One region of the Ruegeria sp. AH7 genome, then DNA from elsewhere that is predicted to be linked to it. Evidence: riboswitches for the same ligand, from Rfam matches in the RefSeq annotation. Region 1 holds a riboswitch; each other region holds the start of a gene.
The links. Region 1 has a riboswitch for cobalamin ahead of ACR0JX_RS00975 (DUF1636 family protein). Riboswitches for the same ligand answer to the same signal wherever they lie in the genome.
Positions count from the first base shown of each region.

Region 2: linked by a shared signal. The riboswitch ahead of ACR0JX_RS11955 (DUF1636 family protein) and the one ahead of ACR0JX_RS00975 (DUF1636 family protein) in region 1 are both predicted to bind cobalamin.
Region 3: linked by a shared signal. The riboswitch ahead of ACR0JX_RS18575 (energy-coupling factor ABC transporter permease) and the one ahead of ACR0JX_RS00975 (DUF1636 family protein) in region 1 are both predicted to bind cobalamin.

Region 1 is NZ_JBQFYF010000001.1:191,247-194,449, reverse strand. Features, by position in the region: gene ACR0JX_RS00995 (YHS domain-containing (seleno)protein) at 1-18, opposite strand, end outside; gene ACR0JX_RS00990 (hypothetical protein) at 124-438, opposite strand; gene rlmB (23S rRNA (guanosine(2251)-2'-O)-methyltransferase RlmB) at 419-1,192, opposite strand; tRNA gene ACR0JX_RS00980 (tRNA-Tyr) at 1,309-1,392, shown strand; cobalamin riboswitch at 1,630-1,835, shown strand; gene ACR0JX_RS00975 (DUF1636 family protein) at 1,919-2,299, shown strand; gene cobW (cobalamin biosynthesis protein CobW) at 2,296-3,203, shown strand, end outside.
Region 2 is NZ_JBQFYF010000004.1:307,419-310,621, reverse strand. Features, by position in the region: gene ACR0JX_RS11965 (carbohydrate kinase family protein) at 1-155, shown strand, start outside; gene ACR0JX_RS11960 (D-lyxose/D-mannose family sugar isomerase) at 175-840, shown strand; cobalamin riboswitch at 899-1,115, shown strand; gene ACR0JX_RS11955 (DUF1636 family protein) at 1,214-1,570, shown strand; gene ACR0JX_RS11950 (ABC transporter ATP-binding protein) at 1,567-2,343, shown strand; gene ACR0JX_RS11945 (ABC transporter substrate-binding protein) at 2,356-3,203, shown strand, end outside.
Region 3 is NZ_JBQFYF010000009.1:113,075-116,277, forward strand. Features, by position in the region: gene sseA (3-mercaptopyruvate sulfurtransferase) at 1-703, opposite strand, end outside; cobalamin riboswitch at 847-1,060, shown strand; gene ACR0JX_RS18575 (energy-coupling factor ABC transporter permease) at 1,116-1,793, shown strand; gene ACR0JX_RS18580 (CBU_0592 family membrane protein) at 1,809-2,078, opposite strand; gene ACR0JX_RS18585 (helix-turn-helix domain-containing protein) at 2,078-2,638, opposite strand; gene ilvD (dihydroxy-acid dehydratase) at 2,745-3,203, shown strand, end outside.

The sequences.
Region 1 (3,203 bases):
GAAACGGCGGTTTTGCATCTGGGTCCTGTAGCAAAGAATCGAGCACCTAAGATGCAATTTTTGAACCGCTGTGAAACCCCCGTTGACGTGGATGTGAACATCCTTGCGAATGCATGGCAGCCCTTAATCAAAGATGTCTTCTATAACATCCCAGGCTTCATCCAGAACACGATAGAACGTGCTCTTTTTCTTCTTCTTTTTTCGAGACTTCGGAGGTGCTGCATGGCTGATCGCCGTACGAGCAGGCTTTGATTTTTGAACCTTGTGCTTTGGCAACATCTTAAGATCGTGCAGAGGCGCACCACAGCTTGAACAACTCAGCTCGTGCCGTTTCTTCCCGGTCAGAACCAGGGCAGCCCGAGTACCGCAATAGCAGCAGGTTGCGATTTTGGACGGTCCGGAAATAGCGATCTCCTGTCTAATGGTGCCGAGAGGCATATAGGGCGATTGCGGCAGCATTTGAGACGTTCAGTGACCCAAATCCCCCGGATGCGTCAATTTTCACCAATTGATCCACAGTCTCTTTGGTCTTTTGCCGCAATCCCGGCCCTTCAGCACCCAATACCAGCGCCACAGGTCGATCCCTTTGGTTCCCCAGGGCTGTTTCAATAGTTTCATTCGCCTCGCCATCCAGACCGAGCACCAGAAACCCCATCGACTGAAGCTCGGTTATGGCATCGGCCAGATTGCGCACCCTTAGATAAGGCTGACGTTCCAATGCGCCGCTGGCGGTCTTGGCCAGTGCCCCGGTTTCAGGGGCCGAATGATGCCGGGTTCCGATCACAGCACTTGCACCCAGTACTTCGGCTGACCGAAGAATCGCACCCACATTATGTGGGTCCGTTACACGGTCCAGTAGGATCACGCGGGGATGTTCCCGTCCGATGCAGTTCTCGGCCAAACCGCCCCACTCCAGCGGCTTAACCTCAAGCGCTGCCCCTTGATGCACCGAACCCGCATCGATCGGGGCACTGAACTTGCGCGGATCAACCATCTCGGCCTCGATCCCTGCGAATTCAATGGCTTCGAGCAGTTTGTCCCGCGCGTTTCGTGTCACAATCAGGCGCAGTTTCTGGCGCTTGGGGTTCATCAAGGCGTCGCGCACGGCGTGTAAACCAAACAGCCAAACCGTTTCGGCCGCTGCTGCTTTTCGTGCCTGTTCCTTTTCAACAACCCACTTGGGTTTTTTCATTCTGAGGGCCTCCGGGCCATGAATTCGCTTTCCTGCGTCAATGCCGTATTTTCCTGTTGACGCTCCTTTGGTGCGCTAGTAATCACGCCTCCACGTCAGGTGCAACGCCTGACAGTGGGCGACAGGCCGCAAGGTGTGGCAGGGGACTGTAACTCCCTCGCGGAGACGCACGCCTGGTTCGATTCCAGGGTCGCCCACCACTCTCACAAAGCTTCCAGATCTCAGAGTAAAACGCCCCCACCATTGGCCTGTGCCTTCAGTTATGAAGAGCAGTCTAGTCATCCGTCAAACATTTGGTTCAGTGACGTGGTCACTGTTAAACCTTTCGAAAGCCGCAGGCTAAGCCCAGCCATGCCGCTCAGCGACTGCCACAGGTCGTTTTCCTGTACCCGACGTAGCGGTTGTCGGCGACACGCTTGACAAGCACCGTATCAGTGCCGCATGTCCGATCCGTTGGTGTCCTCGTAAGAGGATGAAAAGGGAATGCGTCAACGGGTTTACCGCCAAACGCAGCCGCCCCCGCGACCGTGACCGGAGAGGGTGCCCAAAGCCACTGGCCAAAGGCTGGGAAGGCAGGACATCCGACAGGGTATACACCCTGACATCCGCAAGCCGGGAGACCTGCCAGCGCCCGAAGATGAAACCGGACGGGGTGTTCCGGTGTGGGGCTTGGATCGGCCCACATGAAACCCCGTCCCCCAGATTTGACTAAGGGGGATGAGAGAGATGAGTAAAGCCGCACCAGTTGAACTGCTGGTCTGCACGACATGCCGCCGTGGCCTGGCAATCGAAGATGACGCCCAGCGCCCCGGCGCTTTGCTGCATAAGGCGCTGGAACAGGCGGGCGTGCCAGATGGGATCCATCTGAAACCCGTGGAGTGCCTGTCCAATTGTGATCAAGGATGTTCCATCGTGTTGCGTGGCGGACCCACGCGTTGGACTTTTGTCTACGAAAACCTCAACGAAACCGACCATGTCGAAACGATCATCGAAGGTGTGACCAAGTATTTGGCCACTGACGATGGTTTGGTCAAATGGCGCGAACGTCCTGAACATTTCCGCAAAAACTGTGCGGCCCGTATTCCCCCGATTGGAGCCCTGAAATGAGCAACTTAGAAAAACTACCCGTCACTGTGATCACCGGCTTTCTGGGCTCGGGCAAAACCACACTGGTCAAGCACCTGATGCAAAACCCGCAGGGAAAGCGTCTGGCCGTGGTGGTCAATGAATTCGGCGATGTCGGCGTCGATGGTGACATCCTGAAATCCTGCGCAATCCCCGATTGCCCGGCGGAAAACATCATGGAGCTCGCGAACGGCTGTATCTGCTGCACCGTGGCCGATGATTTCATCCCGACTATCGAAGCCCTGATGGCACTGGAGCCGCGCCCTGAGCATATTCTGATCGAAACCTCGGGCCTCGCCTTGCCTAAGCCGCTGCTGAAGGCGTTCGACTGGCCCGATATCCGTTCGAAAATCACCGTTGATGGTGTGATCGCGCTGGCCGATGCCGAGGCCGTCGCAGCCGGTCGCTTTGCGCCGAATGTGGCAGCGGTGGATGCTCAGCGCCTCGCCGATGACTCGATCGATCATGAAACGCCCCTATCCGAGGTGTTTGAGGATCAGATTTCCTGCGCCGATATCATCCTGCTGACCAAGCCTGATCTGGCCGGTCCCGAAGGCGTGGCCAAAGCGAAAGAGATCATCGCCGCCGAGGCCCCTCGCCCGCTACCCGTCGTTGAGGTTGCCGAAGGTGCCGTGGATGTGCGCGTCGTTCTGGGTCTTGAGGCCGCAGCCGAGGACGACATGGATGCTCGTCCGTCGCATCACGACGGTCACCACGATCACGAGCATGACGATTTCGAAAGCACCATCGTCGAGTTGCCGGAACAGTCCGATCCCGCCGATTTGGTCGCCAAGATCGAGCGCCTGGCCACCGAGCTGAACATTTTGCGTGTCAAAGGCTATGCCGCCGTTCAAGGCAAGCCGATGCGCCTGCTGGTGCAAGCCGT
Region 2 (3,203 bases), on a different contig from region 1:
TGGCGGAACTTCACCGTTCCGGATATCTGACCAAAGCCGGGCTGCGCGATCTGACAAAAGAAAGCCTGCGTGCAGCTTTAGCGTTGGGTTCAGATGTTGCAGCAGTCACCGTATCGCGTGCCGGGGCCAACCCGCCCTGGGCGCACGAGCTCTAGTCCCAAAAAGGGAAGTCACATGAAACGTTCCGACATCAACCACATCAAGACCGATGCACAGGCCTTTATCCAGTCTTTCGGTTTCATCCTGCCCCCCTTTGCCGACTGGTCTCCGGATCAGATGCGCAGCGCCAAGGCCGACACGATCCGCGCCCGGGGACTGGGATGGGACATCACCGACTACGGGCAAGGCAAATTTGATGAGCTTGGCCTGTTCCTGTTCACCCTGCGCAATGGGGATGAGAACGATCTGAGCCAGGGTCGTGGGATGCTTTATGCAGAAAAACTGCTGATCTCGCGCGACAAGCAGCTGTCGCCGATGCATCGTCATATCGTCAAAGCCGAGGATATCATCAACCGGGGCGGCGGCGATCTGGTGATGGAGATCTATGCCTCGAACCCCGATGGCAGCGTAGACCGCGACACACCGGTTGTGGTGCCCAGCGACGGATGCGATATCACCATCACTCCGGGCGAATTGCTGCGCCTGAAACCCGGCGAAAGTGTAACCCTTATGCCCGGAATCTGGCACGCCTTCTGGGCCGAGCGCGGGGATTGCCTGATCGGCGAGGTCTCAACCGTAAACGACGACCGCACCGATAACGTGTTCGAACAACCCATCCCCCGCTTTGCCACGATCGAAGAAGATACCGAGGCCGAGTTCCTGCTGGTTGCGGATTACTGATCTACCCCGAGATTGACCCGAGCCTCTCAGCGATTGCTTGACAAGCGTGTCTTGTCCAGAATAGCTGACCTGTGATGGTTCCCGCAGCTTTGGGTGCGGGATGAAAATGGGAATACGGTGCGGCCCCCGGAATATCGGAACAGGCCAAGTCCGTAACTGCCCCCGCAACTGTAAGCGGAGAGCGACGCCAAATCACCACTGGCCCGAACAGGCCGGGAAGGTTGGCCAAGCAACGACCCGCAAGTCAGGAGACCTGCCATCACCTGTGAAACCAACCCGGGACGGGGCGTCCTGGAAGGAGGATTGATGGCACATATGCGTCCTATCGGGACTGGCACTTTCGACACGGGCATTCTGCGCGTTGAGGATGGCCATGCATCGCGCGGCTGATCATTTTGTGCTGATCTGCTCGACCTGTCAGGGTGAGATCGAGGCCAGCGCCGCCCAAAGTCTGCTGGACGCGTTGCTACCCGACGGGTTCGCTACGCGACTGATCCCATGCATGGCAGGATGCGAACGTCCCATGGCCATCGGTCTGCAAGCCGAAGGCAAGGCGCAATACCTGTTTGGCGATATTCAAAGTACCGCCGATCTGAATGCAATCGCCGCCTTCGCCCATCAGTACCGCGACAGCGAGAGCGGCTGGACCAGCGCAACGGATCGCCCCCCCGCCTTGCTATTCAAAACACTGGCGCGTCTGCCCCGTCTTCCAAAGGCGGGTAAGGCATGAGCTTTCTGGTCGCAGAGAATCTGGAATACTACGCCCTGAATGGCGATGTGTTGCTGCAAGACGTCTCGTTCTCTTTGGAAGAAGGTGCCATACTTGCCATCGCCGGTCCGAACGGTGCCGGTAAAACAACGCTGCTGAACCTGCTCTGTGGGGTCGAACGTCTGGCGCTGGGGGACGTACGGATCAACGGTCAAAGCCTGCGCAGCCTGTCTGCGCAGGAACGCGCCAGGACCATTGCGGTTGTTGGTCAGCAGGAACTGCCCGATGGCCGCCTAAAGCTGCGCGACTACGTTGCGCTGGGTCAGATTCCCATTCAAAGCGACCGCTCGACAGAAGACCACAAGATGGACCTTGCGCGCGTTCTGCGCACGACCGAGCTAACCCATCTGGCGGATAAGCCGATGCAGCGGCTCTCGGGCGGCGAACGCCAACGCGCTCATATCGCGCGTGCATTGGCGCAGAACCCCTCGCTTTTGTTTCTGGACGAGCCCACCAATCATCTGGACCCTGATGCCAAGGGGCACATGCTGTCGCTGGTGGCCGAGCTGGGCGTGACGGTGGTGATGATCGTGCATGACCTTGTCATGATCCCGGAATTCGCCAGCCATGTCGCGCTGATGAAATCCACACGCATGACGGGCTTTGGGCCAGTCGACCAGATACTAACGCCGGATCATGTGCGCGACACGTTTGGTGTTGACTACCTGTGCTTCCAGCACGAAGGGCGCGTGATCCCGGCGCTGGATATCCGAAAACGAACGCTTTCATCTTAACAGGAGACATTGATGAAACAGAAAATTTGGTCAGCTTTGATGATCACCGGCTTGGCCAGCGGCGCGGCGGCCCATGAAGTAACCGTGGACAATTGCGGCGAACCGCTGGTGTTCGACGCCAAGCCGGAACGGCTGGTTGTGCATGACATGAACATGACAGACATGGCCTTTGCGCTGGGCCTGCAAGAACACATCGTTGGCCTGACCGGTATCACAGGTTGGTATAAGACCAGCCCTGATTTCGATAAGCTGCGCGGTGACATCCCGGAACTGGCGCCGAAATACCCAACCGTCGAAAACCTGGTTGCGGCCGAGCCCGATCTGTTCTTCGCGGGCTGGTATTATGGCATGAAGCCCGGCGGCGACGTGACCCCGGACACTCTGGCCCCGTTCGGCATCAAGACAATGATCCTGACCGAAAGCTGCGTGCATCTAGACAAGGACCGCCCTGAGGCCAGCATGGACCTGCTGTTCAACGATGTGCTGCGTCTGGGTCAGGTCATGCATGTCGAGGAAAAGGCCGAGGAACTGGTAGCAGGCTGGAAAGAACAGCTGTCTGCCATCGAAGCCAAGACCGCCGATCTGGCCAAACCCCGTGTATTCTTACTGGACGGCCCGGCAGATGCGCCCTTTACCGCTGGCAAATTCGCCATCCCCGATGCGATGATCGCAGCGGCTGGCGGCGAAAACGTCACCCATGACATGGATACCAGCTGGGGCCGCACCTCGTGGGAAGCGGTTGCTGCATCGAACCCGGAATTTCTAGTGCTGCTTGACTATCAGACCGGCAACGGGGCAGAGGACACGTTCAAGTTTCTGCAAGAGCATCCAGTGATGTCCCAAACCGATGCGGTAAAGAA
Region 3 (3,203 bases), on a different contig from region 1:
GTTTAGTCAGATCCACGCCTGCGGCCTCAAACACGGCGCGGCACGCATCGGGCGACTTCATCGTGCCGTCACTATTTAGCAGGCTGCCAAAGGGCACGTTGCGCGAGCCTGGTATGTGGCCCGATCGCAGCCCTTCGCGCGGTTCAGCCTCGGTTCCGGCAAAGCGGGCGGCGGCACGGGCATCGATGATCTCATGATCAGCCAGTTTGGCGGCGGCGGACACCTGTGTTACGTCGCGTACCAGATGGTTCTGTACCCGGACGGTCATATGGCGATCCCGGATCACAGGGGGCAGATCTTCGAACTCTCGCCCTTCGGCCTGCCATTTCGGCAAACCCCCGTCCAGAACGGCGATATTCTCTTGCCCCATCAGACGGAACAGCCACCAGACCCGCGCGGCCGACATCAGCCCGGCCCCGTCATAGACGACCACCTGATGACCATCGCCCACGCCGATCGCCCGCAGGCGTGACATGAACTTCTCGACCGGCGGCGCCATATGCGGCAGGTCCGAGCGGTGGTCCGAAATGTCATCAATATCGAAGAAGCGCGCGCCGGGGATGTGGCCCGCGTCATATTCCGCCTTGGCATCGCGATTCTGCGCAGGCAGGTACCACGACCCGTCCAGAATCCGCAGATCCGGGTCCTTGATATGCGCGGCCAGCCATTCGGTAGATACCAGGGTTTTCGGATCGTCTTGCATCAAAGCCTCCCCTAAGCGAGTCTGAGTTTCCCTATATCCGAGCGGCCAAACGTGCAAGCCATGCCAACGCCTGCACCCCCCGGCACACTGACAATTTTTTCCAAACATACACGTTTGCCTGCTTGACAGGCGGCACGCCGTACCAGACACCTGCCTGACATGGTTTCCAAAGGGGAATTCCCCCTGAAGAATGAAAAGGGAATCCGGTGCGACAGTACCTGTCAATTCCGGAACTGCCCCCGCAACTGTAAGCGGAGTTTCGCCCCATCATGGCCACTGACCGAAGCAATCGGTTGGGAAGGCCGGGATCGAAGCCAATCCGCAAGTCAGGAGACCTGCCATGTGCAAACCGGGCGAAAGCCCAATTTTTAAACCTTTCTGCCGTCGGGTGTGACGGGAAGGAGACCAAACTATGCATATCGAACCGGGCGTCGTAAATGGCGCCAAACTTGTCTTGAGCTACGCCACCGCAACTGGCGCAGGGCTCTATACCGCTAAACTGGCATGGGACAGCCTGAAAAGCAGCGGCCTTGCCAGCCTCGCCATTCGCTCAGCCCTGACCACCGGGCTGGTTTTTACCTTCTTTGAGGTGTTGCCACACTTCCCGGTCGGGGTGTCGGAAGTTCACTTCATTCTGGGATCGACCCTGTTTTTGTTGTTCGGTGCGGCCCCTGCCGCCATCGGCCTGATCGCGGGCTTGTTTATTCAGGGGTTTTTCCTGGCGCCTTTCGACCTGCCTCAGTTCGGGATGAACATGACAACGCTGCTGTTACCGTTGTTTGCCTTGCAGGCCTTGGCCAACCGCATCATTGCGCCGAATACGGCCTATATTGATCTGAAGTATTCTCAGGCACTTGCGCTGTCGACGGCCTATCAGGGCGGTGTCGTCGTCTGGGTGGCGTTCTGGGCCTTTTATGGCCAGGGATTTGGTGCAGAAAACCTCGCCGCCGTTGTCAGCTTTGGCGGTGCGTACCTCCTGGTTATCCTGATAGAACCACTGGCTGATTTGGCCGTGTTGGCCGCAGCAAAATCCATGCGGGATCTGGGTCGGATTGGGCTGTTTACACCCCGCCTCCATAACGCTGCATAGCCCTTTTGCGCCGCGCTACCCTGCGCGGCGCAACCTGAAATGCTGAATGATTCCGATCACGCTGATGATGATCCAGAAGCCTTCAATCAACATCGACGCCAGATTGAAGTTCTGAAGCAGTGAATAGACGATCAAAACAGACCCCAGCAGGTTCACCACGGGAAAAGCCAGATCTTCGGAATTCATGTACCGCATCTGCGTGGCGAAATAGGCGGCAACCACGATCAGAGCCCCGAAGGAACCGATGGCGTCCACGATGGTCAGACTGTTGAAAAACTCACTCATCAATGAACCTTGCCGTTTTCCTGAACATCCGGCTGTTGCGCATAGTGATGCATGTTCAAAAACGCCGCCCCTTCAGCACCTGCGCGATATCCGTGCGGGACATCCGCTGCAAATCGAAGTCCCTGCCCCGTTTGCAAAGACACCCAAGCCTCACCTTTCAGAATGTCCAGCGTGCCGCTGAGCACAAAGACCTCCTCGGTCACACCAGCGGCATGGGCAGGGGACTCATGGCTTTGGTTCGGGTCGAGGTTGACGTGAAATGTCTCTGCCCCCAAGGCCGGATCAAAGGGGAAAACGATCTTGACCTCGATACTGCCGGGAAAGGTAACGGTTTGAAAAACCGACGGATCACCATTCACGGTGTCGATCAACGCGCTGAGCGGCAGCTGAAATCCTTTGGCAATCTTCCAGAGCGTGGCGATCGTCGGGCTTGATTCGCCGCGTTCGATCTGACCTAGCATCGCTTTGCTGACACCGGTGATTTCGGCAACTTTCGACAGGCTCAACCCCGAAGCGGCCCGCACATCCCTTAGTTTCAGTGTTATTTCGTCCGGAGCCATGCCGTTGTCTTTCGAATCCTCTTGTGCGTTATAGCGCACATATGGTACGTGCGCTATAACGCACATTCCCCGCATATCGCAACCGGGGCAAAAGGGAAACAGCATCATGCCAATGTACCGATCCAGAACCTCTACCCACGGCCGCAACATGGCCGGTGCCCGCGGCCTGTGGCGTGCCACCGGTATGCAGGACGATGATTTCGGCAAGCCGATCATCGCCATTGTCAACTCCTTCACTCAATTCGTGCCGGGTCACGTCCACCTGAAGGATTTGGGCCAGATGGTCGCGCGAGAGGTTGAAAAGGCTGGCGGTGTTGCCAAGGAATTCAACACCATCGCGGTGGATGACGGCATCGCCATGGGCCACGACGGGATGCTCTATTCCTTACCCTCGCGCGAAGTAATCGCGGATTCGGTGGAATACATGGTCAACGCCCATTGCGCCGATGCGATGGTCTGTATCTCGAACTGTGACAAGATCACGCCAGGCATGTTGATGGCTGCGATGCGTCTGAACGTTCCAGCGATCTTTGTCTCGGGCGGGCCGATGGAGGCTGGTAAAATC